Regions from separate parts of the Mycoplana sp. 10N416 genome, predicted to be linked through region 1. Evidence: riboswitches for the same ligand, from Rfam matches in the RefSeq annotation. Region 1 holds a riboswitch; each other region holds the start of a gene.
What was found. Region 1 has a riboswitch for cobalamin ahead of AC1DDS_RS05900 (hypothetical protein). Riboswitches for the same ligand answer to the same signal wherever they lie in the genome.
Positions count from the first base shown of each region.

Region 2: it holds a riboswitch for cobalamin, as region 1 does, so the genes downstream of both, AC1DDS_RS23745 (ABC transporter substrate-binding protein) here and AC1DDS_RS05900 (hypothetical protein) in region 1, are expected to answer to the same signal.
Region 3: it holds a riboswitch for cobalamin, as region 1 does, so the genes downstream of both, bluB (5,6-dimethylbenzimidazole synthase) here and AC1DDS_RS05900 (hypothetical protein) in region 1, are expected to answer to the same signal.
Region 4: it holds a riboswitch for cobalamin, as region 1 does, so the genes downstream of both, AC1DDS_RS13575 (CbtB domain-containing protein) here and AC1DDS_RS05900 (hypothetical protein) in region 1, are expected to answer to the same signal.

Region 1 is NZ_JBFTIM010000002.1:339,637-346,998, forward strand. Features, by position in the region: gene AC1DDS_RS05895 (glycoside hydrolase family 94 protein) at 1-1,425, opposite strand, end outside; cobalamin riboswitch at 1,883-2,103, shown strand; gene AC1DDS_RS05900 (hypothetical protein) at 2,203-2,415, shown strand; gene metH (methionine synthase) at 2,501-6,289, shown strand; gene AC1DDS_RS05910 (YeiH family protein) at 6,295-7,320, opposite strand.
Region 2 is NZ_JBFTIM010000020.1:29,388-36,749, reverse strand. Features, by position in the region: gene AC1DDS_RS23750 (FecCD family ABC transporter permease) at 1-992, opposite strand, end outside; gene AC1DDS_RS23745 (ABC transporter substrate-binding protein) at 1,007-2,023, opposite strand; gene AC1DDS_RS23740 (hypothetical protein) at 2,022-2,219, shown strand; cobalamin riboswitch at 2,208-2,434, opposite strand; gene AC1DDS_RS23735 (aldehyde dehydrogenase) at 2,574-4,079, opposite strand; gene AC1DDS_RS23730 (ABC transporter permease) at 4,104-4,886, opposite strand; gene AC1DDS_RS23725 (ABC transporter permease) at 4,897-5,766, opposite strand; gene AC1DDS_RS23720 (ABC transporter ATP-binding protein) at 5,763-6,860, opposite strand; gene AC1DDS_RS23715 (ABC transporter substrate-binding protein) at 6,933-7,362, opposite strand, start outside.
Region 3 is NZ_JBFTIM010000001.1:45,690-53,051, forward strand. Features, by position in the region: tRNA gene AC1DDS_RS00220 (tRNA-Pro) at 212-288, shown strand; gene AC1DDS_RS00225 (GreA/GreB family elongation factor) at 809-1,315, shown strand; gene AC1DDS_RS00230 (phytanoyl-CoA dioxygenase family protein) at 1,437-2,495, opposite strand; gene AC1DDS_RS00235 (DUF2865 domain-containing protein) at 2,684-3,739, shown strand; gene bluB (5,6-dimethylbenzimidazole synthase) at 3,747-4,433, opposite strand; cobalamin riboswitch at 4,479-4,735, opposite strand; gene AC1DDS_RS00245 (diguanylate cyclase domain-containing protein) at 4,747-6,285, opposite strand; gene AC1DDS_RS00250 (TolB family protein) at 6,457-7,281, opposite strand; gene AC1DDS_RS00255 (NAD+ synthase) at 7,299-7,362, opposite strand, start outside.
Region 4 is NZ_JBFTIM010000006.1:40,508-47,869, forward strand. Features, by position in the region: gene cobN (cobaltochelatase subunit CobN) at 1-15, opposite strand, end outside; gene cobW (cobalamin biosynthesis protein CobW) at 59-1,117, opposite strand; gene cobU (bifunctional adenosylcobinamide kinase/adenosylcobinamide-phosphate guanylyltransferase) at 1,121-1,648, opposite strand; gene AC1DDS_RS13570 (CbtA family protein) at 1,648-2,439, opposite strand; gene AC1DDS_RS13575 (CbtB domain-containing protein) at 2,450-2,626, opposite strand; cobalamin riboswitch at 2,671-2,986, opposite strand; gene AC1DDS_RS13580 (peptidoglycan-binding domain-containing protein) at 3,069-4,874, opposite strand; gene AC1DDS_RS13585 (cobyric acid synthase) at 5,058-6,518, opposite strand; gene AC1DDS_RS13590 (hypothetical protein) at 6,751-6,894, shown strand.

The DNA.
Region 1 (7,362 bases):
GCCCACCAGGCGCGTCGGCTTCACGCACAGGGTGACGACGGTGTTGAACAGGCCGACCGCGCCTTCCGATGCCGGCAGCGCGAAAAGGATCAGCATGATCAGCCAGGCGCCGTCGGGAATGTCCATCTGGTCGAGAAAGAAATAGACCCCGATCATCGCCAGAAGCGTCAGCAGTGTCACCGGCCCCGCAATTGCGAACCAGTTTAGGGCCCGCGTGAAACGGACAATGCGTTGCAGGATGGACGGCCGGTAGCCGATGCGCCGTTCCAGGAGCCCGTGCTTTTTCCCGATGAGATAGGCGCCGACATTGGCCTCGTGAGCGCCGGCGACATTGCCGGCGGCCATGTCCTCCGCGGTCATGGCAAGCGCGGTCTGGGTCACCTCCAGCTCGGTCCGGCCCGAGCGGCGGGCGAGTTTTTCGATCGTGTCGCGATAGGCGTTGCGCGAACCGAAGTCGAGATCGTTGTAGTCGGACCCTTCACGAAGGGCGGCGTCCAACCGGCTGACGCTCTCGACCCAGACCGGCCATTCCGTGTCGTCGATCGCGCGCAGACTCTTGATGAGATTGCTCATCGTGGCGTTGCCGGACGACAGGCGGTTCTGCTCGGCGACAAGCACCTCCTCGAGATCGCTGCCGCGCGCTTCGATCTGGCGTTCCAGCCATTGGATCGCCGCACCGGAGGCCTGCAGACCGTCACGAAGTCGGTAGAGAAGTTGGGCGACGAAGGTGTTGTCGGCGACGAGCTCTTCGATCTCGCGCAGGATCACGACGCTCCGCTCCGGATCGTTCTGCCGGATCAGTTCGTCGGCGATCTCATTTGCCTTGCGCCGCATGCCACGCGACTGCTCCACGCGGATCGAGATCCGTCGCAGGTTTTCGATCAGGATGAAGCGGATGATCGACGGCAATGCCCAGAGCTCGCCGATCTTGAAGGCCTCGATCTTCTGGAAGCCTTCGACGATCGCCGTCAGGCTGTCGCGCGATACGCTGCTGTGGGTATGGGCGACATAGAGCCACCCCAGCGCCATCGTGCGCGGGATATCGACGTCGCCAACCTTCATCGTCGGTAGCTGGCGATAGAAGCGGCGCGGAAAATCGCGACGTACCTCCTGGACGGCCTCCTCGACGACATAATAGTTGTCGAGCAGCCACTCGGCCGCCGGCGTGATGGCGGCCCCTGCTTCGACGTCGCGGGCGATCGTCCGGTAGACGCGAAAGATCTCCCGCTCGTTTTCCTTCTGGCGCGCGCGAAACTCGAACGGCTTGAAACCCGGCAGGGTGCTTGCACCGTCACGCGCCAGGTCTTCGCCGCAGGCGCTCAGCTCTTCGAGTGTGAAATAGGTATCCCGGATCGAATCGTTGTAGTCGATCTGTTTGGATTCCGTCTCGCGCGGCGAAGGCTGGGGTCGATTGTGAAGGGGCATTTGCTTGTTTCTGGGTTCGAGCAACGTGGATTTGTGCCGCAATCCTGGATCGCGGATCGCATTTCGGCGGACGAAGTTCACTCGTGCGCCACCATGAACCATGACGCCTTCATGCGTCCTTTGCGTGCCGCCGCCAGTCCTGAAGGGGGGCGGAATACGCAAGCCCGCGCACCTTGATCATGGCGCGATATGGCTCAGGCGACACGCAAATGTGCATCGGGGCCGCGTGGTGCATGAAAACAGCATTTTTTAGCCGCAAAGGGAGGTGGTTGCAACAAGGCGGCTGGGCAAGAGGGTCACTCCTTGGCAAGAGGCGCACAACTGGCAAAAAATTCGATCCCCCCTAAACAATCCACGGTGAACAGGGGCTGAACGCAAAGCGCAGCAAGGGGTTCCAAAATCGGCCGGTATCTGTCGACAAGACCGGCTGTGTCATTGACAGGACCGGCGCCATCGGGCCAACGTAAGCCATCAGGGTTCTTTCGAATCGTTCTCGATCCGGAGCTAAGAGGGAAGCCGGTGCGATGCCCCACAAGGGGCATCAAGACCGGCGCTGCCCCCGCAACTGTAAGCGGTGAGCTGCTGTCGCCGATGCCACTGGCACGATCACGTGCCGGGAAGGCAAGACAGCCGCAACGACCCGCAAGCCAGGAGACCTGCCCTGATGAACTTGTAACGTCCATGGGCGGGGTGTCCCACGGCTGCGCTTGCTCCGCGAGAGCGGAATTTTTAGCTCGCGTGCGTCCGGTCATCCCCCAATTGCAGATTGGGGAAGTCATGCTTGTCACCGTTGAAACCAATCCCTCCGAATCCGGGCGACCGGAAGCGGTGTTCGTCTCCTGGCTGCTGTGGCAGCCGCGCGGGGCCGATCTCCAGACCGAAGCGCTGAAGGAGCTTTGCAAGCTCGCGCGCTATGCAGACCGAAACCCGGACATCGCCCGTCTGCGGTCGCTCTTTGCCACGCTGGCTGAGCGGGAGAAGCTTCATTAGCAACTTACCGCATAAAGACATATTGACATAAAGATATCCTTATGTGATCTCCGATGCAGACAATTCTGCATCGGAGGGCTTTGCCATGGCAGCAGCCGACCTCAACGACCTATTCGGTCCCGAACTTTCACCTCGCACTGGCAAGGACATCGCCGACGCGCTTCAAACCGCTGCGAAGGAACGCATTCTCGTTCTCGACGGCGCCATGGGCACGGAAATCCAGACGCTTGGCCTCATCGAGGCGGATTTCCGCGGCAGCCGTTTCGGCGACTGCGCCTGCCACCAGCAGGGCAACAACGACCTCCTGACGCTAACGCAGCCGGCCGCGATTGAGGACATCCACTATCGCTACGCGCTTGCCGGCGCGGACATCCTGGAGACCAATACGTTTTCCTCCACCGCGATCGCCCAGGCCGACTACGGCATGGAAGCACTCGTCTATGAACTGAACCGCGACGGCGCGCGACTGGCCCGCCGTGCCGGGTTGCGTGCGCAGGAAAAGGACGGCAAGCGCCGTTTCGTCGCCGGGGCGCTCGGGCCAACGAACCGCACCGCCTCGATCTCGCCCGACGTCAACAATCCCGGCTACCGCGCCGTCACCTTCGATGATCTCCAGCTCGCCTATGCCGACCAGCTGCGTGGCCTCATCGACGGCGGCGCCGACATCATCCTGATCGAGACGATCTTCGACACGCTGAACGCCAAGGCGGCGATCTTTGCGACCAGGGAAGTGTTCGCCGAGAAGGGCATCGAGCTGCCCGTCATGATCTCCGGCACGATCACCGACCTGTCCGGCCGCACGCTTTCCGGCCAGACGCCGGAAGCGTTCTGGAACTCGGTGCGCCACGCACAGCCGTTTTCGATCGGCCTCAACTGTGCCCTCGGCGCCAACGCGATGCGTGCGCATCTGGACGAGATTTCATCCGTTGCCGACACCTTCGTCTGCGCCTATCCGAATGCCGGCCTGCCGAACGCCTTCGGCAAGTACGACGAGACGCCGGAACAGATGGCCGCGCAGATCGAAGGCTTCATGCGCGACGGTCTCGTCAACATCGTCGGCGGTTGCTGCGGCTCCACGCCCGCGCACATCAGGGCCATTGCCGAGGCGGCCGGCCGCCACGCACCCCGCCAGATCCCGGACATTCCGCGCCACATGCGCCTGTCGGGGCTGGAACCCTTCACGCTCACCAAGGACATTCCCTTCGTCAACGTCGGCGAGCGCACAAACGTCACCGGCTCGGCGAAATTCCGCAAGCTGATCACCGCTGGCGACTTTGCGGCAGCCCTCGAGGTCGCCCGCGACCAGGTGGCGAACGGCGCCCAGATCATCGACATAAACATGGACGAGGGCCTGATCGATTCGGCAAGGGCGATGACGGAGTTCCTCAACCGCATCGCCGCCGAGCCGGACATCGCCCGCGTGCCGATCATGATCGATTCGTCCAAATGGGAGGTGATCGAGGCTGGCCTGAAATGCGTGCAGGGCAAGCCGCTCGTGAACTCGATCTCACTGAAGGAAGGCGAGGAAGCCTTCCTTCATCACGCCCGCCTCGTGCGTGCCTATGGCGCCGCCGTAGTCGTCATGGCCTTTGACGAAAAGGGCCAGGCCGACACGCAGCAGCGCAAGGTCGAGATCTGCAGCCGCGCCTACCAGCTCCTGACCGAGGTGGCCGGTGTGCCGCCCGAGGACATCATCTTCGATCCGAACATCTTCGCCGTCGCCACCGGCATCGAGGAACACGACAATTACGGCGTCGACTTCATCGAGGCCGCGCGCCAGATCGTGGCGACGCTGCCGCACGTACATGTTTCGGGTGGCGTCTCCAACCTTTCCTTCTCCTTCCGCGGCAACGAACCCGTGCGCGAGGCAATGCATGCGGTGTTCCTCTACCACGCGATCCACGCCGGCATGGACATGGGGATCGTCAACGCCGGCCAGCTTGCGGTCTATGACACGATTGACGCCGAGCTGCGCGAGGCCTGCGAGGATGTCGTGCTGAACCGCGCTCCCAAAGCCGGCGGCACGGCGACGGAACGTCTCCTGGAGATTGCCGAGCGCTTCAAGGGCGCCGGCGGCAGGGAGGCGAAGGAGAAGGATCTCGCCTGGCGCGAATGGCCGGTCGAGAAGCGGCTGGAGCACGCGCTCGTCAACGGCATCACCGAATTCATCGAGGCGGACACGGAGGAGGCCCGCCTTGCCGCCGAGCGGCCGCTGCATGTCATCGAGGGCCCGCTGATGGCCGGCATGAACGTCGTCGGCGACCTCTTCGGCGCGGGAAAGATGTTCCTGCCGCAGGTGGTGAAGTCCGCCCGGGTGATGAAGCAAGCGGTTGCGGTGCTGCTGCCCTACATGGAGGCGGAAAAGCTCGCCGGCGGCGGCGTCGCACGCCAGAGCGCCGGCAAGATCCTGATGGCGACGGTGAAGGGTGACGTGCACGACATCGGCAAGAACATCGTCGGCGTCGTGCTCGCCTGCAACAACTACGAGATCATCGACCTCGGCGTCATGGTGCCGGCGGTCAGGATTCTTGAAACCGCCCGCGCTGAAAAGGTCGACATCATCGGCCTCTCCGGCCTGATCACGCCGTCGCTGGACGAGATGGCGCATGTGGCAAGCGAGATGGACCGTGAAGGCTTCGACATTCCGCTCCTGATCGGCGGCGCAACCACGAGCCGCGTGCACACGGCCGTGAAAATCCATCCGCGCTACCAACAGGGCCAGGCCGTCTACGTCACCGACGCCAGCCGTGCCGTCGGCATCGTCTCCAGCCTGCTGTCGGCGGAGGCGAAGCCGGGTTATGTCGAGACGCTGCAGGCCGAATACCGCAAGGTCGCCGACGCCCACATGCGGGCGGAAGCCGAAAAGCAACGCCTGCCGCTGGCGCGGGCGCGCGAAAACGCCTTCAAGCCCGACTGGCCGGCCTGCCGGCCGAAGACGCCCTCCTTCCTCGGCAGCCGTGTCTGGCAGGACTGGGATCTGGCCGACCTTGCCCGCTACATCGACTGGACGCCGTTCTTCCAGACCTGGGAACTGAAGGGCGTCTATCCGAGGATCCTCGACGACGAAAAGCAGGGCGAGGCCGCCCGCCAGCTCTTTGCCGATGCACAGGCGATGCTGGAGAAGATCATCGCCGAAAAATGGTTCACCCCGAAGGCGGTCGTCGGCTTCTGGCCGGCGAATGCCTTCGGTGACGACATCCGCCTCTTCACCGACGAGAGCCGGAACGCGGAGCTTGCGACCTTCTTCACCCTGCGCCAGCAGTTGTCGAAGCGCGATGGCCGGCCGAACCTCGCGCTCTCCGATTTCGTCGCGCCGCAGGAAAGCGGACTTTCCGACTATATCGGCGGTTTCGTCGTCACCGCCGGAATCGGCGAGATCGCCATTGCCGAACGCTTCGAGCGCGCGAACGACGACTATTCGTCGATCCTGGTCAAGGCGCTGGCCGACCGCTTCGCCGAGGCGTTTGCCGAGCGCTTGCACGAATATGTCCGCAAGGAACTCTGGGCCTACGCGCCGGAGGAAAGCTACACGCCGCAGGAGCTGGTCGCCGAGCCCTATGCCGGCATTCGTCCCGCACCGGGCTATCCGGCCCAGCCCGACCACACGGAAAAAACGACGCTCTTTCGGCTGCTCGACGCGGAAAAGGAAATCGGCGTCCAGCTCACCGAAAGCATGGCGATGTGGCCGGGCTCGTCCGTCTCCGGCCTCTACATCGCCTGCCCGGAAAGCTACTATTTCGGCGTCGCCAAGGTCGAGCGTGACCAGGTTCAGGACTACGCGGCGCGCAAGGGCATGGCGGTCGCCGAGATCGAGCGTTGGCTGGGGCCGGTGTTGAACTATGTGCCGGCACCGCTGAGCGAAGCCGCCGAATAGGCGCATCAGGCCGCGCTTGCCTGCAGCAGCAGGATCATCGCGTAGCTCGCCGCCAGCAGCGCCAGCAGCGACAGGAGCACGGTGGCGCTCACCCGCATCCCGGCCTGCATGACCTTGCGGACGTCGACACCGAGCCCGAGGGCGGCCATGGCAACGACGGTCAGGGCGCCGGACGCCTTGCTCAAAACCAGGGCCGCCGGCTCGCCAATCAAACCGAGCGAGCGGGCGGCCAGCATCAGCAAAAAGCCGACGATGAACCACGGGACGAGGCGGTGCAGCGGCGGCCGGCGGCGATCGCCGCCCGACCGGCTCGTCGACACCAGCGACAGCAGCAGCACGACCGGCCCGAGCATCATCACGCGCACGAGCTTGACCAGCATGCCCACCTGCACGCTGACGGCTGAGACCGGGGCCGTGGCTGCGAAGACCTGTGGAACCGCATAGACGGTCATGCCGGCCAGAATGCCATAGTCGACACCCGAAAGCCGCAAAACGGGCACCAGCAACGGCAGGAGCAGCACCGTCAAGACGCCGAGCACGGCGGTGAAGGCGATCGAGGACGCGACGTCGTCGGGTCGCGCCTGGATGACCGGCGCGGTCGCGGCGATCGCCGAATTGCCGCAGATCGAATTGCCACAGGCGACCAGCACGGCCATTCGCTTCGGCAGGCCAAGAAAGCGGCCGATGCCATAGCTGACCGCAAGCACGCAAAACACGACGAACGCGATCGCTCCGAGCATTGCTGGCCCGATCGAGGCAAGGGCCGCCGCGCTGATGCCGGAACCGAGCAAGACGATGGCGATCTCCAGGAAGTATTTGGCGCTGAATTCGATACCGGGGTCGAAGGTCGCAGGACGTCGAAGCAGAAGCCGCAGGACCGCGCCAAGCAGGATTGCCAGCACGAGCGCCTCAATCCACGCCTCCCCTGTCAGTTGCCGCTCGGCGAAGTCGCCAAGAAGCGCAAGGCCGGCCACGGCCAGCGAAAGAACCACGCCCGGGATGTAGGCACGGATTAGAATGACTTTGCTCATCCAGCTTCAATGATGGAAATTTTTTATGCAATCCATCGACAA
Region 2 (7,362 bases), on a different contig from region 1:
ACCGCAAAGGCTGGCGCACCAAACAGGGCCGTGACCACGCCGATGGGGAGGATCTGTTGGGGTATGATGATCCTGGAAACGATGTCCGCGGCGACCATGAAGATCGCCCCGCCGAGAGCGGATGCGGGAAGCAGTCGATGATGCGCCGGACCGACCAGAAAGCGCGCCGCGTGCGGTATGACCAGACCGACGAAGCCGACCGACCCGACCATGCTGACGACCGTCGCCGTCATTACAGCGGTCGCTCCGAGGAGAACGATCTGCACCCGCCTTACGGCAATGCCGAGCGAAGCGGCTGAATCCGTACCGAACGCAAATGCGTCCAACGACCGGGCGTGGGCCATGCACAAGACGAAACCGGCGATTGCCACCGGAACCGAAAGATAGACGTCCGGCCAGCGGACACCACTGAGAGAGCCGAGAAGCCAGAACAACACGCCTCTTGCCTGCTCCGCATTCGCCGACGTCGTCACGATGTACGATGTCAGCGCATTGAAAAGCTGCGACCCGGCAACACCGCACAGAATGATCCGTTCGCTGGTGCCGCCGGCACCGGCAGCAAGTATCCCGACGAGCAGGAATGCGACGACCGCGCCGATGAAGGCACCGCTGGAAAGGCTGAGGACGCCGTAGCCGAAGCCAAGGATCATGACGCATACCGCTCCGGTCGAGGCTCCGGCGGAGATTCCCAGAACATAGGGTTCAGCCAGCGGATTGCGGAGCAAGGCCTGGAGGATTGCGCCGCAGAGTGCAAGCGATGCGCCAGCACTTGCTGCAACGAGCGCACGGCTCAGCCGATAATCCCAGACCACGCCCTGGTGGATGCGGCTAAGCTCGAAGCCTGTACCAAAGACGCGGTTCGACACGGCTTTCGCCGCCGTTTCGATCGGGATGGATATTTCCCCGATCGAAACGGCAAGGCTGATCATCAGGCCCAAAAACACGAACGCGCAGGCGGTGAGCGCCGAGAGCGCCCACCCCTTTTGCGACAATGCAGATGCACCCCTCACTGCGTCAGACCGAAGGACTTGATGCCGTTCGCCAATGTCTCGATCCCCTCGATCGTCCGGATCGTCGGATTCATCGACTGCGCGTCCATCATCACGAAACGCTTGTTCTTCACCGCGTCCAGCTGACTGGCGACCGCGTCATTTTCCAGGAACTCGAGCTTGATCTTCGGGTCATCGGCCGCGTAGCGCCGCCTATCCATAGTGGCGATGACGATGACGGCGGGATTCGCGTCAGCAATCGTCTCCCAGCCGACGAGCGGCCATTCCTCTTCTGTCGTCACGACGTTCTGTGCCCCAAGTGACTTCAGGATGTAGGCCGGTGCGCTGTTCTTGCCGGCGATGAAGGCGTCTCCGCTCACCTCCTTGCTGGAGAACCAGAAGACGACCGGCAGCGCCTTTGCCGATGCGCCAGCAACGGAAGCGACGGCGGCGGCTTCACGCTTTTTGAGGTCGGCGACAAGCGCGTCACCGCGCTCTTTCACGTCGAAAATCGCCGAGAGCTCCGCGATTTCCTGATAGATCAGGTCCATCGTGAACAGTTCCTTGCGAACACCATCGCCACCGTCGGTGTTGACCTTGGCAACGCAATCCGCCGGCGCGATATAGGTGTTGATCCCGAGTTCGGCGAACTGGTCGCGGCTGCCCACAGAGCCCTGCGCGCCGACATGCCACTCGAATTCGGCTGCAACCATGTCGGGCTCCTCGCCGACGACCGACTCGAAGCTCGGGTCGTTGTCCGAAAGACGTTTGATCTTGGCGTTGACCTCGGCGTATTGCGGCAACACGGGACCAACCCAGACAGCCGTCCCGGCGATCTTGTCGGCGAGGCCAAGCGAATAGAGGACTTCGGTCATGCCTTGGCCGATGGAGACGATCTTTGCGGGCGCTTTTTCGAACGTCACCGGCCGGCCGCAGTTGTTGACGGTCAATGGATATTGGGTCGCAGCGAGGCTCGGTGCGGCAAGGCCGAGCAGGCCGAATGCGAACGTCATACTGGTGAGAAACTGGCGCATGAAATATCTCGATCAGGAGGAAAAACAGCTAGCAACTCCATCGCCGCGCAGCTCGCGAGCGGATGAAGACACAGATACGCAGACGCTAGCGGCGGAAGGCCCAATCAAGGCGGCTGAAAGTCGGAAAACGACGAAGGTTCAGGTCAATCATATCTGCTCCTTTCCGAGCATCCCCGCCCGGCTGATTGGATCGTGATTGACGGCAGGTCTCCTGGCTCACGGATGTTTGTCGGTGATCTGCCTTCCCGCGAAACGTCGCAGTGGCATGGCCAAATGGCCCGAGGATTACCGGCAATCCGCCTACAGTTGCGGGGGCAGCCACGGTCTTGGTCCCTCTTGGGTCGTCCTTACCGTGTTCCCTATTAATCCCCTCAGAGTCATCGTTGGGGAACCGTCACGCTCAGATATGCCCACCTGACATGCGTCGTCAAGGACTTGCTGTCACATCGCAGTTCTTACCGACGAGGTCCGAGTTCGGAGCATTGCGGACTTGGCAAATAGGCCCCGAAGGGCGGCCCGACAGTGCCGTTCGACCGTCGGGCCATCATTCTCAGGCCAGGTTTACCCAGACAGATTTTGTCTGGGTGTATTGCGTCAACGCCTCGAGGCATTTGTCGCGGCCGTTGCCGGTTTGCTTGAAGCCGCCCCAGATGGACGTCATGTCGCCGTGGTCGAAGCAGTTGACCCAGACGACACCCGCTTCGATGTCGCGGGCGAAGTTGTGAGCCTTGGCGATGTCACGGGTCCAGATCGAAGCGGCGAGGCCGTAAATCGAGTCATTGGCGATCTCGATTGCCTGGTCGACGCCATCAACGGGGATGATGGCGGCAACCGGCCCGAAGATCTCCTCGCGCGCGATCTGCATCGTGTTGTTGACCCCCGTGAACAGGGTCGGCTCGACATAGGCTCCCGATGGTGCGCCGGCGAAGGTGCCGCCGCCGAACTTGAGCGACGCGCCTTCCTTGCGGCCGATGTCGATATAGTTCAGCACTCGCTTCTGGTGCGAGGAGGTCACCAGCGGCCCGATCGTCGTCGACGGATCGAGCGGGTCGCCGAGCACGAAATTCTGCTGCGTCCGGGCAACGAAACGATCGACGAAATCGTCGTGGATGCTCTTCTGGACGAGAATGCGCGAGCCGGCGTTGCAGACCTCGCCCTGGTTGCCGTAGATGCCGTTCACCGCATAGGTCACGGCGGTGTCGAGATCGTCGTAGTCCTCGAGAATGATCTGGGGCGTCTTGCCGCCGCACTCGGTCGATACGCGCTTCATGTTCGACTGTCCGGCGTAGATCATCAGCAGCTTGCCGACCTCGGTCGAGCCGGTGAAGCCGATCTTGTCGACGTCATTGTGGAGCGCGAGCGCCTTGCCGGCCTCCTCGCCGAGGCCGTGTACGACATTGAAGACACCGGGAGGGCCACCCGCCTCGATGAAGAGCTCCGCAAGGAGGTTGGCCGAGAGCGGGGATTGCTCGGCGGGCTTGAGAACGACCGAGTTTCCGGTTGCGAGCGCAGGCCCGAGTTTCCAGGCGGCCATCATCAACGGGTAGTTCCACGGGACGATCAGGCCGACGACGCCAAGAGGCTGCCGCAAGATATAGTGCAGCGCGCTGGACGCAGTGGAGGTCACGGCTCCCTCGATCTTGTCGATCGTCTCGGCGAAGAATTTCAGCGACATCACCGAGCCGGGAATGTCGATGTTCATCATGTCCATGACAGGCTTGCCCATGTCGAGGCTATCGAGCACCGCGAATTCCTCGGCATTGCTTTCCACGAGCGCCGAGAATTTTTCGAGAACGGCCATGCGTGACCGCGGGTCCATCCGCGACCAGGAGCCGGACTTGAACGCCTTGCGGGCGACGGCCACAGCCCGATTGATTTCGGCCTGCCCGCCGCGCGCCACTTCGGTGATCGTGCTGCCCGTGGCGGGATTGATCGAGGGGAAGGTGCGGCCGTCGGCCGAGGCGACGTACTGGCCATCAATGAAGTGCTGCGTGCGGAACTTCAATGACGACGCCTTCGAGCGCCAGAAGTCGTGGGTATAGGTTGTGGCGTCCATGGTGTTCTCCCTGTTGGTCTGCGGCTAACGGCGGTCACGCAGAAGCGTGACCGAGAGGATGATGAGGATGAAGGAGGCAGCGACGATAAGTGAGCCGACCGCGTTGATCTCGGGCGTGATGCCCCGTCTCAAGGTGGAATAGATGTAGATCGGCAGGGTCACCTCGCGGCCCGTCAGGAAATAGGTCACCGGGATTTCGTCGAAGGACAGCGTGAAGCAGAGCAATGCCGAGCCGATGACGGAGCTGCGGATTGACGGCAGGGTGACCCGCCGGAAGGTCTCGATCGGCGTTGCCCCAAGGTCCGCGGAGGCTTCGAGCTGGCGACGGTTGAGCTTGGCAAGCCGCGCCATGACCTGCGAGACGACGACGCCGAGCAACGCGGTCGCGTGACCGATGACGACGGCTGTCAGGCTCTGCGGAATGCCGATCTGCTTGTAGAAGTTCAGCATCGCAATGCCGGTGACGAGGCCGGGCAGGCTCAGCGGAAGCAGGATGGCATTCTGGAACAGCCTCTTTCCGGGGAAGTCGTAGCGATCGAGGGCGAGGGCCGCGGTCACGCCGACGACGAGGCTGACGAGCGTTGCGCAGACCGCCACCACAAGGCTGTTCCACAGCGCCCGCAGCATGCCCTCATTGGCAAGGAAGGCCTCGTACCAGTGGAGCGTGAAGCCGGAAAGCGGAAAGGACGTCACCTTGCTGTCGTTGAACGAGAACAGGATGAGCATAACGATTGGCAGGTAGAGGAACGCGAGCACGCCGAGGCTGACGCCCACCAATCCCTTCTGCCACCATCTCAAGGACTGCATCTCAGGCTCCTCAGGTCATGTTGATCCGGCCTGCCCGGTCGAGGCGGCTGGAAATCTGCAGGAGAACGAGAACGAGGATCAGCACCAGCGTGGCGAGCGCCGAACCGAGCGGCCAGTTGAGCGCCGCGCCGAACTGCGTCTGCAGCAGGTTGGCGACCATGGTGCCATCGGGCCCCCCGACCAAGACCGGGGCGACGAAATCGCCGAAAGCCAGACAGAAGGTCATGGTCGATCCTGCGATGACGCCACCAAGCGAGAGCGGCAAAATGACCTGGATGAATGTCATGAACGGCCCGACGCCAAGGTCTTCCGAGGCTTCAATCAGCCGTTTCGGAATGTTGTCGAGCACCGTGTAAAGCGGCATCACCATGAACGGCACGAAGATATAGACGAGCGTGATGACCATGGCGGTCTGGTTGTAGAGGAAGATGTCGAGGGGCGCGTGGATGATGCCGAGCGACACGAGAAGCGAGTTCAGTGCTCCGTCGGTCCCGAGGATGATCTTCCAGGTGTAGGCGCGGAGCAGATAGGACACCCAGAGCGGAACGATGACGGACATGTAGAGCAGGTTCCTGAGCGATCCGGGCCTGACCGTAAATGCGAGAAAATAGGCCAGCGGATAGCCTAGGAGCAACGAGCCTGCGGTCACGAGAGCCGCGATCTTCAGCGTCCTCAGGATGACGGTCGTATATTGGGGGTCCGAGAAGAGCTGGGCGAAGTTGCCGAACTGGAAGTCCGGATAGAAGAGCGGAAACTGCCGGGTCCAGAAGCTGACCGATATCATGATGCCGTAGGGCACGATCAGGAGCAGGATTACCCAGGCTAGCGGCAGGGAAAAGAGCGCGGCGAAACCAGGAAGGGAGCGTCTGTCTACCGTCATCCAGCATGCCCTCCGGTAAAGACGAGGATGTCCGAAGGCTCGACATAGAGATCAAGGTGGCTGCCGGTTTCCGTCTGACTTGAGGCGAGGACGGTCCGAGCCAACTCGGCAAAGATCGGCTTGTCGACCCCTCGCATCATGAGTTCCAGTTTCAGCCGGTCACCATGAAACAGCACTTCCTTGATCGTGAAGGATAGCCGGTTGGCGACTTCCGACCCGGATACGAGCAGCCGTTCCGGCCGGATGCCCAGCATCGCCCCGCTCGCGAGTGCCGACGACGGCTTTCGGGCCGCGCGAATGAGGGTGTCACCCAGGCGATACATGGTGAAACCGCCCTCCGGCCCGGCCGATGTCGCATCGAGCAGGTTCGCTGCGCCGATGAAGTCGGCGACGTAAGGCGTTGAAGGATTGTCGTAAAGTTCCGTCGGCGAGCCGATCTGGGCGATGCGCCCCTTGTTCATCACCACGATGCGATCCGACAGCGCGAGTGCCTCCGTCTGGTCGTGGGTGACCATGATGAAGGTGATCCCGAGTTCCCGGTGGAGGCGCTTGAGCTCGACCTGCATGCCTTCGCGAAGCTTCACATCGAGCGCCGAGAGCGGCTCGTCGAGCAGGAGGACGCGAGGACGCCGTACGACGGCGCGTGCCATGGCGACGCGCTGACGCTGGCCGCCGGACAGCTCTTCCGGCCGGCGGCCGGCCATTCCTTCGAGACCGACCAGTGCCAAGGCTTCGGCCACGCGTGCCGCCTGCTCGGCTCTGGGCACATTGTTGGACTTTACGGATAGTCCATAGGCGATGTTCTGAGAAACGCTCATGTGGGGGAAGAGGGCGTAGTCCTGGAACACGGTGTTGACAGGGCGCAGGTAGGGCGGCCTCGATGTCACGTCCTCGCCGGATATGACGACGCGGCCCGCACTCGCCCTTTCGAAGCCACCGACGAGCCGCAACGTGGTCGTCTTGCCGCAGCCCGACGGGCCGAGGAGGGTGACGAACTCGCCTTCGCCCACCGACAGGTCGGTGGCGTGCAACGCGGTGAAATTGCCATAGGTCTTCGTGACGCCTTCAAGCGACACGATCGGTTTCGAAATCATGTGTTCCCCGAGTATTTTTTAGGTTTTGTATTCCGCGGGCTTAGGCGGATCGCCTCCACCCGCGGAAAGGGATTATGGCGCAGCTTTTACTGCGTTCCAAATCTCGAGGTACTTGTCGAGCCGCTTGGGCTGTTCCCACATTACTAGGCTCTTGACGAACTCGATGTTGCCGACTTGGCGGTCTTTCTTCATCTCGTCGTCCATGCAGCCGCCTACGGCGACCGGGTTGACCGGGAAGTACCCGGTGGACTCTGCGAGGCCGCACTGACCTTCGGCCGACTGCATGAAGGACATAAACTTGTAGGCGCACTCTTCGTTCGGGGTGTCCTTGACCAGCATCATCGAGTCCATCCAGCCCTCGGCCTTTTCCTTGGGCGTGAATTCCGTGACTTCAAACCCCTTCTTGAGGTTGTTGACGTCCTTCGAGGTCAGACCGGTCCAGGCGTTGGAAACGAAGACCTCCTGGTTCGCCATCAGCTCCGTCAGCTCTCCGGCCGAGGTC
Region 3 (7,362 bases), on a different contig from region 1:
CAGGCCCGCTGCGCTTCAGAGCTTTTGATTTCGCGTATCTTTTGGCCCAGACTGCGGGGTGTTCGACAGAAACGCTTCCGTTTCGCCATGGCCGAGCGCCATCCTCACCGCCTGCATCGCGTCCGTAGCGGGAACATCTTCGCAATTTGTTGGCATAGGTGAAATTGCCCCTTGCATCCCCGGCACCGAGACTATAGGGGTTGCGACGGTTCGGAGCGTAGCGCAGCCCGGTAGCGCACTTGACTGGGGGTCAAGGGGTCGTGGGTTCGAATCCCGCCGCTCCGACCATTGAAGACCTTGATTTTGCTACCACATCAAGGAAGTGCCAAGACGAAGTCATTGGCAAAATGAGAACATTCCAGATACAGACTCACGGTGTCGGCGCGGGCTATCCCGAAATAGATGCCGGAACGTTCTCGATGACGCTGACGGGCCAATGTCGTCATCACTGTGCTGGCCACCCTTCATGCGTCGATCTCATCGCTCACCGGCCCGTCGCTTGACTTTTCATGCCGCCGCACCGATCCTGCCATCCGGGCAATTCTAGCGCCTGGGTTGTGAGGATTGGCTGATGGCGTCCTGCACGTGTCATCGACTGAGTTCGGCAGCGATCGCCCTGCCCCGGCTTGGCGCCCCCCCTTCCTCGCCAGTCCACCGACGCCGCCTCCGCTTCATTCATCATGCGGGTAGCTTGATCACGGGCTCGTAGCCCCTGGCGCGGGCCGTCGCGACCAGGGGAAAATTTCAGCGACTTGGACCTCGTTTGGAGCGCGCAACGAACATCGTTGCGGCGAAAGTGAGATTTTAGATGCCCGTGGAACCGATCAGTTGCAAACTCACCCCTAATGACATGGCGATCCTGGAGACCATACTCGACCGCCTGCCCGATGCGAGCGATCCGCTCGCGGTCTTGCTTCGAGCGAAGTTGGCGGTCGCGGAGATCTACTGCAGCGGTGCAATCCCGCCTGATGTCGTCACAATCAATAGCCGTGTGACCTACAGGTTTGAAGGATGCAGCCCTCACACCGTGGTGATCGTGCAGGCGGAACTCCCCGTCGAGGCCGTACCGCACGCGCTATCGATTCACGACCCGCTTGGTTTGGCACTTTTCGGGCTTTCGGAAGGTGATACTGCAGCGGTGATGCCGGACGACGGATGGCCGCGAACGGTCATCGTCGAGAAAGTGGTGCCCCGGTCGGAGCAACGTCACGGGGAGCCTGCGGAAACCTCGCGTGTCATCTCATTTCCGGCCCGCGCAATGCCGGCACCCTTCGACCGGAACGACGGCGACGACCCGGGACCGAGTGCGGCTTGACGGGCTGATTGCAACAAGCAGGGCGGTAAAAAGGCCGGCGCAGGGTTCGAGGTTGACCGAGCCATCCGGCACAGCGCAACTCGTTTTACCCACCCACGTATTTGGCAACCGTATCCTTCGACTACTTCCGCTTCAGCCGCTTGGACCACTCCAGCGCCTTGCCGAGACCGGCCGGCGCCCACGGGGAGCCTTTGAGGCCGATCTTCCCACGGAGGCTCATGCCGCCGATGATCAGCCGATTAACGCGGGACTTGACGAAGGAAAGCGACGCAAAGTGCAGGCCGGTCACCGGCAGGTAAGGGTTGCGGCGCAGCGACCCGTAGATCTCGACCCGCGTCGTTTCCTTGTAGCTCGGGCAGCGCGCATGGAAGCCGTGCGTGTCGGCTACGATCAGCGTGTTCGCTTTCACCACCATCCTCACGGGCTGGCCGTAGCCGAGCGCTGTCAATTCTTCCGGCATGATGCGCAGCGAGCCACGCGCAGAGTACTTGTTCTCGATCGTATCCGAGTTTTCGCTGATGCGCTTTTCCCACGCCATGCGCTGCGGCGTCACCTTGTGCGAACCCGGCACGTACGAGAACGGCCCGTCTTCGTCGCCCACGTCCTTCAGGAAAAGCCAGGCCTTGGCGGTGGGCTGGAAGGTATCGCTGTGCAGCGCCGTCTGCGGGTCGGATGCAGTCTCCTTGGACGGCGTCGAAGGCAGCGCCATCACGACCTGGACGACGAGCAGCGGCTGGCCATCGTGCGAAGAGACGTAACGCAGGAGGTTCGACATGCGAGGATCGTTGCGCGCTGCCTTGAAACCCGGCAGCCGCTCCAGATCGCTGTCATCGATCAGTGCGCGGCGGGTGACAGTGGTCCCCTGCAGCATGTCGTAGCGGTCGAAATCGCTGTTCTCCAGTTCCGCCGTCACCTTGGCAAAGACTTCGGCCGGCAGGAAATTCTCAATTCGAACGAAGCCGTTCTCCTCGTATTCACGCCGCTGCTCGGGTGTGACGAGTTGCGCGAGCGACTTGCGCCGCCGGTCCGCCATGTCCATTGCCACCGCCACGCGTTTCGCGTGCAGGCCCATCCTGTTCAGCGTCTTGCTGCCAATGATCGGATTGTCGGCAAAGGATTTGGCACCCGATGCGAGCTGGAGGGCGTAGAACGGACTCAGCAGGACGGAAGTGAGGCGCATACAAAACCTATAGGTGTGGACGCAATCGGATAGGATGCACTGTGCTACACCATGGGCCGGGCGAGATCAATTCCACCCGGCGGCGCGAACCTGATTTCCAAAATCAGCTGTTTCGACGGCCATCACGGCGATTAATCACATTTCCATGAGCGCGTTGCTCCGGCGCTCCTGCAACGTATGATGATGTGATGCCAGCAATTCCCCTGTCCGGAGTCGCCGCAGTGTTCTTGTGCTCGCGCCGATCGATGGTTCTGGCGACCTCCGCCCTCCTCCTCGCCATGGCCGTACCGGCTCGGGCAGACGACGTCTGCGCAGATCTTCACTCGCGTCTTGCGGCCCTCACGAGTGTGGAAATTCCGACCGGCGACGGCGCCCCCGATTCCAGCGCCATCACCGAGCAGAACAATCAGTTGCAGAGCGCGAGAGCTAGTCTGCGCCAGCTTGGCTGCAGCACGGGCAGCGTCAAGGTCTACCGGACGTCGACTGCCCGCCAATGTAGCGAACTCGCCGCCTCGGTCGAACGAATGGACCGCAACCTCAGGAATATAGAGGCAGGGCGCAGCGCACTTGCGTCGCTGGAAAACGGACAGGAAGCCCGCGCCCGTATCCTTGCGGCGATCGAAGCGCACGGTTGCGGCAGTGGCGACGAACCAAGCACGGCGCAGGCCAGCCAGGCTGCGGAAGCGCCCTTGCCCGATGGCGAGTTTCCGCTTGACGGCCTGGCGACCCGCTACGTTACCAGCGGCGGTTCGGGCGGCAGATTGCGCACGGTCTGCGTCAGAACCTGCGACGGCGGGTTCTTCCCCGTAACCTCAGGCGCTTCCCCGCTCGACTTCCGGCGAGACCAGCGGGTCTGCGCCAGGTTGTGTCCGCAGACGGAAACCGAACTCTTCTACCAGGCGCTCGATTCCGTCGACAGCGGCGAGATGGTCTCGACCGTCACCGGCAGGCTCTACAGACAACTGCCGGCAGCCTTCGCCTATCGCACACGCGGCCTGCCCAAGCCGCAAGCCTGTGGCTGCGGCCGGCTTGCCTACACCAGCCCGGCAACGGGTACCGGAACCATCAAGGACAACACCGGCTCCGTCACGACGATCCGCATGCACCCGGTGGGCAGCGCCGCGTCAAAGGTCGTGATCGAGCGTCCTTACGATCCGGAGAAGGACAAGGTGCGCAATGTCGGCCCTGTTTTCGTCCCGGACGAACCCAAGATCGATCTGCGCAACCCCGCGGGCGCGAACTGAACCGTCTTTACCGCCGCTCTCCCCACCGCTCGGCATAAACGAGCTCGTCGAGCGGCAATCGTTGCCGCCAGCCTTTCACTGCGAGTTCCGGTTCGCGATAGAGCTCGTCGACGAAGCCGAGGCAAAGCCAGGCGACGATTTCGACCCGTTCGGGAATGCCCAGGAGCGCACGAATATCCGCGTCGTGAAAAATGCTGACCCAGCCGACGCCGACGCCCTCCGCCCGGGCCGCAAGCCACAGGTTCTGAACCGCGCACACGGTCGAATACACGTCCATGCGCGGATTGTGCGTGCGGCCCAGCACCACGGCTCCGCCACGGTCCGGATCGCAGGTCACGCAGATGCTGACCGGAGCCTTCAGGAGGCCCTCGAGCTTCAGCGAGCGATAAAGTGACTGGCGCTCGCCGGCAAACATCATCGCCGCCTCCTCGTTGGCACGCTCAAATGCCCTGTGCGCTTGCGCACGCACGTCCTGGTCGCGAATGACGATGAAGTTCCATGGCTGCATGAAACCCACCGAGGGTGCCAGATGCGCCGCGCGAAGCAAGCGCTCGAGCAGGTCTTCGGGCACCGGTTCTGGCAGGAACTGGTCGCGCACATCGCGGCGCGTTTCGATCGCACGGTATACGGCTGCCCGCTCGGCGGGCGAAAATGGCTGTGCGTGGACGAGATCGTCCTTTGGCAGAGGCTGCATCGTCATCTCCCCAACAATGCATGAAACCGTCCGCCGTCCGCGCGGGTTGGTCTATCTCGCCAGGCCGGTCTTCTGACTTCGGATCCTCCGGCCGCGCCGCCTTCCCGGTTGAAGCACCAGTGGCGTTCGGAAGGGTCGATCCTTCCAGGCTTGGCCGTCCCCGTCACAGCGTTGGGCACGTTTCGGCTTCGAGGCTGGAGTTGCCAAGGTGTCTGCGCTCAGATCGAACGCATGGCGTCAGCCCCACCGAATTCCCGATTCTCCCCTGCTCGCGCAAGGGCACCTGACGGGCGACACTTGCGCACGCCGGTGCCTACGATGCAAGGCCGGGGCCGACGATGGCGTGTCGCGAATAGACAACCCCGATGTCTTTTGCCGCGCTGTCCTCATCGGGCGCCGCAAACACGGCACGGTTGCGGCCACCGTTCTTAGCGGTATAGAGCGCCGTATCGGCAACCACCATGAGGTCGTGCACGGTCCGGCCATGCTCGGGGTAGACAGCGACGCCAGCGCTGCTGCCGACAGCCAGCAGTTGTCCGCCGAACGGAATTGGGATCTGCGCGTCGCGCACCAGGCCATTGGCAAGATCGAGGAGAGCCTGCCTGTCGGTCATGCCGTGAAGCAGCACTGCGAACTCGTCGCCACCCAGGCGCGCCACCACTCCCTTGTCGGCGACCCTGCCCAGAAACCGGGAAGCGATCGTCCTGAGCACGGCGTCGCCGGCTGCGTGACCATGCCGATCGTTGACGGCCTTGAACTGATCGAGGTCGACCGCGAAGACGGCAAACGGACGGGTGTCCTTGTCGAGCAGTTCCTTCATGGCATCGTCAAAGCCGGAACGGTTGAGCAAGCCGGTCAGCGCATCGTGGCAGGCGAGATACGCATTTCGCGCTTCGCTTCGCTCCAGGGCCCGCACAGTCGAGGCGAACTTCAGCGCGACGAAACCCATGACCACGACGAAGATCGCGACCAGGGCGGTGATCTGCGGCATCGCCATCGACCAGACGAACGAGCCGGGGCGGTTCGGGCGCCAGGACGCAGCCATCGGGTTGAAGGCGTCGCCGCCGACACCGGTGAGCAAGAGATCGCTATCCTCGGTCGTGATCGGCAAGAAGCCCAGATCGCGGATCCCCAGGCGCTGCTCGGAATTCGCCAGCATCTTGGCCGTGATCGGCTTGACGGTGACCAACAGCACAGGCTTCTTGCGCGCATCCGGAATAAAAAGCCGCTTGGGGACGACGGACTGCACCACGATGATGCTCATCGTGCCGTCGATCATTCGCATTCCGGTGACGTTGATCTGCGCCAATGTCGGCGACAAGACGCCGCCGCTCTCGGCCGGCTTTGCAAGAAGCCAGCCGTCGCGCGTACGGCTGAGCGCCGCATAGTAGGCCGCTTCGGCGCGTTTGGTCAGGTCGCTGACCCAGTAGAGCAATTGGTCGGCATCATGCGGCCGAACGACGTGGCGATTGTGGACGGCCAGGACCGTCTCTTCGCCCGGCTTCGTGAAGACCATCCAGGAAAAGCCGAAATCGCTCCAGAGCCAGTCGCGCAACTCCCGGCGGATGAAATCGTCGCTGAACGAGCCGTCGGCCAGTTCATCGAAGCCTCGATCCCAGACGGACATTCCGCTCTGGTAAAGCACAACCTGTTCGATCTGCTGGCGGAACTCGTTCTTGACCAGCGTCTTTTCGGAGGTCGCAACAAAATCGTTCGCCTGCCGGATCGAGTAGTCAAGCACCATGAAATTGGCGGACGCGAACAGAGCGACGATCACGATCGCCGCAAGACCAATCATGATCTTGACGCTGCTCCGGCGCGCGACCGGACCCTCAGCCCCAGCATTCGCCATGTCTTTCCCCACCGACATGCTGGCGGTCTGCATTGCCGCCTTTTGCGTTTTGTCGCGGCACTTTGGCGCAAAAAGCGGGAATATTCCCTTAAGCAGCCTGGTTTCCGAACGGTTAAAATCTGAAGCTGCAGAACGGCCCTTGAAGCGTCACATGGTCGAGCCGCGAGCGCGTCAACCTGCAGGGGCGTAGCGCACAAAGGCGAACTCGTCGCCATCGGGTGACCAGTTCGGCACATTCATCGTCCCCTGCCCGCCGAGCAATTCGAACAGCACTCGGTCGTTTCGGCCGTCGGCATCCATCAACCGGAGGCGGACGCGCTGGTCACGGGGATGGTCAAGCACGTCGGCATCGTAGGAAAGCACGAGCAGGTGTCGCCCGTCCGGCGACGGATGCGGGAACCAGTCTGCCCATTGGCTGTCGGTGATGCGCGCGACCTCGCGATTTTCCGGCCGAACACACCAGATCTGCATGCGCCCGCTCCGGCTCGAATTGAAGTAGATGCGACCATCGGCCGACCAGTCCGGTCCGTCGTTGCGCCCCTCGCCGAACGTCAGCCGCTCCTCCTCGCCGCCTTCGACCGGGATCGTATAGATGTCAAAGAGATCCTCGCGGATACCGCAATAACAAATCCGTTTCCCATCCGGCGACCAGCCGTGCCAGTAGGACGGCAGCTTTGGCGTCACAAGGCGTGGCGTGCCACCCTCGGCGGGCAAAATGTAGATGGCCGACTTGCCGAATTCCGTCTTGTCGCAGATGGCCAGCCAACGCCCGTCCGGCGACAGGCCGTGATCGTTGTTGCAGCGGGTCGCAAATCCGGTGTCGAGCGGCAAAGGCGAGCCGCCGTCAAGCGGCAGCCGGTAGAGCCGGCCGTCGCCATTGATGATGAGAGACCGGCCGTCACGAGAAAAGTTCGGCGCTTCTACCAGTTGGTCGGTCTCCCAGGCGACGCGCGTCAGTCCCGTCCTGATGTTGTGTATCTCGACCGAGCTGCGCATCATCGCTCATCCCTGTCTCATCGGTCGCGGAACCGGTTGGTGATCGGATAGCGCCGGTCGCGGCCAAAATTCTTCTTGGTG
Region 4 (7,362 bases), on a different contig from region 1:
TAGAAGGAGATGCAAACCCGCCTCCCTTCTGCCGAACGCATAGGCATCGCCCGCCCCCTCAGGCCGCCGCGGCCGCAATCGCCGCGCGCACGGCGGCTTCGTCCATGTCGTGCAGGCCGATGACGACGAGACGTGTGCCGCGCGTTTCGCCCGTCTTCCAGGCGCGCTCGAAATACTGATCGATCCGGCTGCCAACGGCCTGAATCAAGAGGCGCATCGGCTTGCCGGGTACGTCGGCGAACCCCTTCAGCCGCAGGATGTCGTGCGCGGCAATCACGCCCTTCAGACGCTCGACGAAGCCGGCCGGATCGGCGACGGCGCCGACTTCGACGACGAAGCTTTCGAACTCGTCATGGTCGTGGTCGTGCTCTTCGCCGTTCTCGTGCTCCAGGTCATGGTGCGACTTGCGGTTGGCGATGTCGTCCTCGGTGCCGATGCCGAGCCCGAGGAGCACCGCTGCCGCGACCTCGCCGTTCCGCGCCTCGATCATCGCCGGCTTGCGGGTGATTCTGGAGGCGACCTCTTCACGCACGGCCTTCAGGCCGACGGCGTCGATCAGGTCGGTCTTGTTGAGGACGATCAGGTCGGCGGCGGTCAGTTGGTCCTCGAACAGTTCCTCCAGCGGGCTTTCGTGGTCGAGGTTCTCGTCCTGGGTGCGCAACGCGTCCACCTTGTCGTGGTCATCGGCAAAGCGGCCGGCGGCGACCGCAGCACTGTCTACGACTGTGATGACACCGTCCACCGTCACCTGCGTCTTGATCTCCGGCCAGTTGAAGGCGGCGACGAGCGGCTGCGGCAGCGCCAGGCCGGACGTCTCGATGACGATGTGATCGGGGCGGTTTTCGCGCTCGAGCAGCTTCGACATGGTCGGGATGAAGTCATCGGCAACGGTGCAGCAGATGCAGCCGTTGGTCAGCTCGATGATGTCGTCCTCGCTGCAGGCCTCGGCGCCGCAGCCCTTCAGCACGTCGCCGTCCACGCCGAGATCGCCGAACTCGTTGATGATCAGCGCGATCCGCTTGCCATTCGCATTCTGGAGGAGGTTGCGGATCATCGTCGTCTTGCCGGCGCCGAGGAAGCCGGTGATGACGGTGGCGGGAATCTTCTGCTGGAGCATGGCTCAACCCTTCATTTTCAGCGGCAAACCTGCCGCGACAAAATAGACTTCGGTGGCGACTGTCGCCACCTGCTGATGCAATCGCCCGGCGTGGTCGCGGAATTCGCGCGCCATCTTGTTGTCCGGCACGATGCCAAGGCCGACCTCGTTCGAGACGAACACCACACGGCCAGGCGCGGTGACGATCGCGGCGGCAAGATCGTCAAAAGCCGCCTTCATGTCGTGCCCTTCGAGCATAAGGTTCGTCACCCAGAGCGTCAGGCAGTCGACGAGCAGGACCCGATCCTTGCGTGCCGTGTCATTGATGCGCTCCGGCAGCGCCAGCGGCTCCTCGTGCGTAACCCAGCCGTGGCTGCCCCGCTGCGCACGGTGCTGCTCAATGCGCTCGCGCATTTCATCGTCCCAGGCCCTGCCCGTCGCGATGTAATGCTTCGAGAGGCCGGTTTCCGCAGCCAGGCTTTCCGCGAATGCGGATTTTCCGGAACGGGCACCGCCCAGAACCAGGACGGCTCCGGGCGATACGGTTTTCATCAGGCTGCCTTGACGATCTTCTCGTTGGCAAAGCCGAGCGAGAGGCCGAGTACGATCCAGAAGAACAACGTCGTGGCAAGCGCCGCGACGGCGAACTCCGCGCCGAGGACGGCCGGCACGTTGCTGGCAAGATCCGTCGGCTGCGGCGCGCCGTAGACGTGCGGGGCCGCGATCAGGGCGATACCCGCAACCTTGGCACCCAGACCATCCTTCAGGATCAGCAGGTAGAGCCCGCCCGCAGACAGTGCGACGGTCGACAGCCACCAGACCTGTCTCTCGGCAAGGTCGGCTGCAGGGAAGCCCGGAAGCTCCGGCGGCAGGCCGATGGCCGGTAGCAGATGCACGGCAAGCCAGCCGGCTGCACCCCAGAGAGCACCGTTTGCGACCGTGATCGGGTTGCCGGTCACGAGGCTGACGCCTGCGAGAAGCAGGGCAAAGCCCGCCCCCGCCACCAGATTGGCAAGCAGCGTGCCGGAAAAGCGGCTCATGCCGAACATGATGCCGCCCTCGTCCTCATGTGCCTCGCCGCCATGGGCGTAGGCGACCGAAACCGGCGAGAGATAGCCAGCGATTTCGGACAGAACCGCGCCGACGCCGAGCGCGGAATGCTCTTGCGTTGCCTGAGGCTGGGTCTCGGTGCCAGTGCCCGCCGGAGCCGGTTCGGTCCCGCCACCTTCATACTCTTCGGCATGAAGAATGAGCGGAATAACCCGCGCCTCCTGGGCGGCCGTCATCAGGGCACCGGAGAACAACCCGGCCACCAGGGCGGCCAGGAGATATTTGACGATCATGTCACCCCCCTTAGTGGCAGGGGAAGCCGTAGGAGTGGCGCGTGTCGTGCGCGGTATCGTGCAGGACCGACGAATTGGCGAGGCCTGCGCCGAACACCAGGAATCCGCCGAGCAAAAGCGCAACGAGACCGGCATAGAGACGATCGTTGAGAGACAGGGAAACAGAAGAAGAAACGTGAGCAGCCATGACAACCTCCGTGCTGGCAACGGGGAACATCCCCAGGGCGGGCAGTATGCCCTTCATTGGAGGCAGGTCTCCTGGCTCGTGGCGTCAGGCGCAGTTGCGCCGGCGGCTATCCTCGCCTTCCCGGGAAAAAGCGGCATGAAAGGCGGACGATTCGTAGAGATAGAGGCGTCCAGACCCCGGTTCATCATGCCGCCACCCAGTGGCTTTGCCGGTCGTTTCCGATCGGCTGGATAGGCCTCGCCACTCTACAGTCGCGGGGTCGGCCGTGATTGGAGCGCCCTGATTGGGTCCACCCCGTCACATTCCCATTTACGCGCCCGTCCGTTTCCGGACCGGCGCGCCATCCAATAGGCGATGAATATGCCTGACAGTTGCCGAAGTCAATCGACCGTCCGCGTCATCCATCTTCCGAATACCGGCGTCAGGACGGGCGTCCGGGGCCTCAGTATCCGGGGCCGCCCCAGCCACGACGCGGGCGGCCGTAATAGCCGTCCACCGGCCCTTCATAGTATCCATCGACCGGCCCCTCGTAGTAGCCGCCGACAGGCCCTTCCAGATAGCCGTCCACCGGCCCGTCGTACACGCCATAGCCGTCGCTGGAATAGCGATCCGTCTGGTAGCGCTGCCGCGCGACGCGCTGGCGACTGCGTTGCTCGGCGAACTGGCCCGATTCGCGCAACTGTCGGAACTGCTTGCGGGTCAGATAGCCGTCTGCGCGTTGGCCGAGCGAGCGCTGCCATGCCGCAATCGCCGAACGGGTACGCGGGCCGAACACGCCGTCCGCACCGCCCGTATCGTAGCCCAGCACATTCAGCCAACGCTGAGACTGGATACGGGTGCCCGGCTCCAGGTAAGCCTCCCGGACATCGGGCGAGGTTTCAAAAACTGTCGTTTTCGACTGTAACTGCTGCTTTGCGACAGGCTTCTCGGTGACGTCGTCCTTAACGCTTGCATCACCTGCCGCTGTCGCGCCGTCGTTCGTCTGCTTTCCGAGAGCCGCCAATCGCTTGCGTGCCTCCGCCGCAAAGCGGCCGTTCGGAAACTCGTCGAGATACTTTTCGATTGCGCTGGCCGTACCATTGAGAACGGCCCGGCTCCAGCTGTTGTCCTCGCGACGGGCAAGGCGCTCGACCTCATCGGCCTCAGCCTTGGTCGCCGTGGCCGCAGTCGAACTGTCCGGCTCAGTGGAAGGTGCCTTGGTTTCCATTGTGCCGGCAGGCGAATCGGGGGGCACGGGCGCCGTCGACCCGGTGTTGGCGTCCGCAGCTTGGCCTGCTTTCTGTCGCGCGGCCGCTGCGGCCTCTTCGGCCTTGGCCCGTTCGGCTTCGGCTGCATCCCGCGCCGCCTCCGCCCTTGCCCTTTCCGCCTCTGCGGCATCCGCCTTGGCCCGGGCCTCGGTTTCTGCCTGGACGGCTTGTTCGGCCTTGATCCGCGCGGCTTCCGCCGCCGCCTCGATGCGCTTGCGCTCGGCCTCGGCGGCCGCCTGCTCCGCTTCTGCCTTCGCCCTTGCTTCCTCGGCGACCTTGGCCTCCTGTTCAGCCTTCAGGCGCGCGGCTTCGGCCCGCGCCTGCTGCTCCGCCTTCAATCGCTCGGCCTGGGCGGCCTCCTCGGCCGCCTTGCGCTCGATCTCGGCCTGCGCCTCTGCGGCGCGCTTGGCTTCCGCCTCCGCGCGCGCCTGCTCTTCCTTGCGCAATTGCTCAGCTTCTTCCAGGCGCTTGCGCTCTGCCTCGACGGCAAGCTTTTCTTGCTCGACCTTTGCCTTCTCGGCGGCAATCCTGGCCTCTTCCTCGGTTTTCAGACGCGCAGCTTCGGCTTCGGCGGCGCGCTTTTCCTCCTCGGCCTTGGCCTTTTCGGCCGCGACCTTCGCCTCTTCCTCGGCTTTCAGTCGTGCAGCCTCGGCGGCCTTCTGGTCGGCTTGGGCCTTTTCCTTCGTGGAAGGAGCGGCTGACCCTTGCGCGGATCCCTCCGCCTCCTTGGCAGGTTTGGCGACGCCGGCGGCGTTCAGTTCGGCAAGGCGAATCCGGGCCATCGAGGCGAACGTGCCGTTCGGATACTGCTTCAGGTAGCTTTCATATCCCGCCGGATCGCTGCTGGCCGAAATCTTCTGCCACAGCGAAAATTCCGATTCCCACTTTTTGGACGCGCTGGCAGGCGGTTGCGTTTCAGCCCCCTGCACCGCTGGTCCGCCGGCGACGGCGAGCCCCAGCAAGCAGGCCAATCCGAGTTTCGCAAAACGCGCGCTCGTCATCAATTTCCCTTTCGATCGCTGCGGAAGCACCCTCCGCAAGCTAGCCCCAACTGGACGCCAATCAAGGCCATGGCATCGGATTCCGGCACAACTTTGATCCCGCCGCACTGCCGGCCAATCGCCGGCAGTGCGTGGATATCTGCAGTTACTGACGTTTGGCGAAAGTCGCTTAATCGGGAAAACTCAATCACATTGCAAAAGCTGAGCCAGCCATCGCGGGTCCAGCGCGGCCTCGAGTTCGGCCGCCACTCCATCCAGAGCCTCATCGACCGCCCTGCGATAGTCGAAGCCGCCACCCGCAATCCCGAATTCCGCCAGAAGGCGAGCCCGGAAGGCATCGCTCGACAAAAGCCCGTGCAGATAGGTGCCGAAAACGCGCCCGTCAGGAGACGTCGCCCCATCCGGTCGGCCGTCGATCTCCACGGCGGGCCGGGCACAGTCCGGACCGGTGGTCCGGCCGAGATGGATCTCGTAGCCCTCGAGCGGCACGTCGTAGCGAAGCGACCGCGCCGCGCTGTTGCGCACCGTCTTTTCCGGCGCCATTACGGTCTCCACGTCCAGAAGACCAAGGCCTTCGATCTCTCGCCCGCTGCCCTCGATGCCGAGCGGATCGCTCACACGCCGGCCCAGCATCTGGTAGCCGCCGCATATTCCGATGATACGTCCGCCGCGGCGGTGGTGTTGCTCTAGGTCGCGATCCCAGCCCTGCGCCCGCAAGTCCTTCAGGTCTGCGATCGTGGATTTGGAACCGGGAAGGACGACGAGACCGGCATCGGAGGGTATGCGCTCGCCCGGCCGGACGAAGACGAGATCAACGTCGGGCTCCAGACGCAGCGGATCGAGATCATCGAAATTGGCGATGCGGGACAACACCGGCACGGCCGCCCGCAGCGCCTGCGCCCGGCCCGTCGCCAGCCGCTCCAGCACCACCGAGTCCTCCGCCGGCAGTTGGCGGGCATGTTTCAGCCACGGCACCACCCCGAAGCAGGGCCAGCCGGTATGCGCCTCGACCGCCCGGATTCCGTCATCGAACAGCGTCACGTCGCCACGGAACTTGTTGATGAGGTAGCCCGTCACCATCGAACGGTCCTCTTCGGGCAGAATCGCATGCGTTCCGACCAGCGCGGCGATGACGCCACCGCGATCGATGTCGCCGACGAGTACCACCGGCACACCGGCCCGGGTCGCAAACCCCATGTTGGCGATATCTCCGGCCCTGAGATTGACTTCTGCGGGCGAGCCGGCCCCCTCCACGACGACTAGGTCAGCACCCTCGCTGATCGCCTCGAAACTCTCCATCACCGCGCCGAGCAGCTTGGGCTTCAGCGCCTGGTAATCCCGGCCCTTCGCCTGCCCGAACACCTTGCCCTGAACGACGATCTGACTGCCAGTGTCGGACTGCGGCTTGAGCAGAACCGGATTCATGTGCACCGTCGACGGCACGCGTGCCGCCATCGCCTGCAACCACTGTGCCCGGCCTATCTCGCCACCGTCGGACGAAACGGCGGCGTTGTTCGACATGTTTTGCGGCTTGAACGGCCTGACCTTAAGCCCACGGTTCGAGGCGATCCGGCACAGGCCCGCGACCAGCACCGTCTTGCCGACATCGGAGCCGGTTCCCTGCAACATGATCTTGCGTGTCATGCGCCTTCACTAGCATCGTGTCCATTGAGCGCAAAGTCCTGAAAACGGCGCCTCACGACCGCGATCCGCCACCGCGGACCAGCTTCGTCGGCACGCAACGGGCACGACCGCGTCGACGATAGTCGATTTACGACATGCGACGCCGGAAACGGTTGCGATTTCAGCAATTCTCCAGCGTATATCACCGCCTGAATGCGACTCTGATGCGCCGACGGTGAGAAGGACCAAGACCATGCTGTACATCTTCAGCAAACCGAATTTCGTTCAGATCGCATGGAATGGCCGCATGCCGGAAAGCCAGTCGCGCGTGCGCAATGTCGTCGCCGACGCACCGTTTGGCCCGCTACGCCTCATCCGCACAGGCAATGTCGGCTGACACGGAAGCGATTGCACCGAGGCGCCCTTGCCCGGTCGGGAGGGCGCTTTTCCTTGCGCAAGAATCAAAGAAAAAGCCGCAGTGCAGTTTTGCCCGCGGCTGGTCCGAAACACGGACAACGCCGGATACGCACCGGCGATACTCGCCCCCGGTACGCACTACCTGAACCGGGGACAGGCAGTAGCTTGGCTGCCGTGACGACACAATTAGCCGCACATCGTTACCGGAACGTTATTGAAAGCTTAAGCAAAGATGAATTGCTCACTTTTGTTGGCGGATGAGGTCATTTTCGCCGCCACCGCCGCTATGCCGCGAACATAACCGCGCCGGATCGACGTCCCAGCGGCAGCGAGGTTGATTTCTATGCTGGAATCCTTACGCTGACGACTGCGATAAGGACACGATCGGCCGGTGACAGGTTCGATTTCGCCGAACGGCATAAGATGGGTGTCGCCGCAAGCAGGGTAT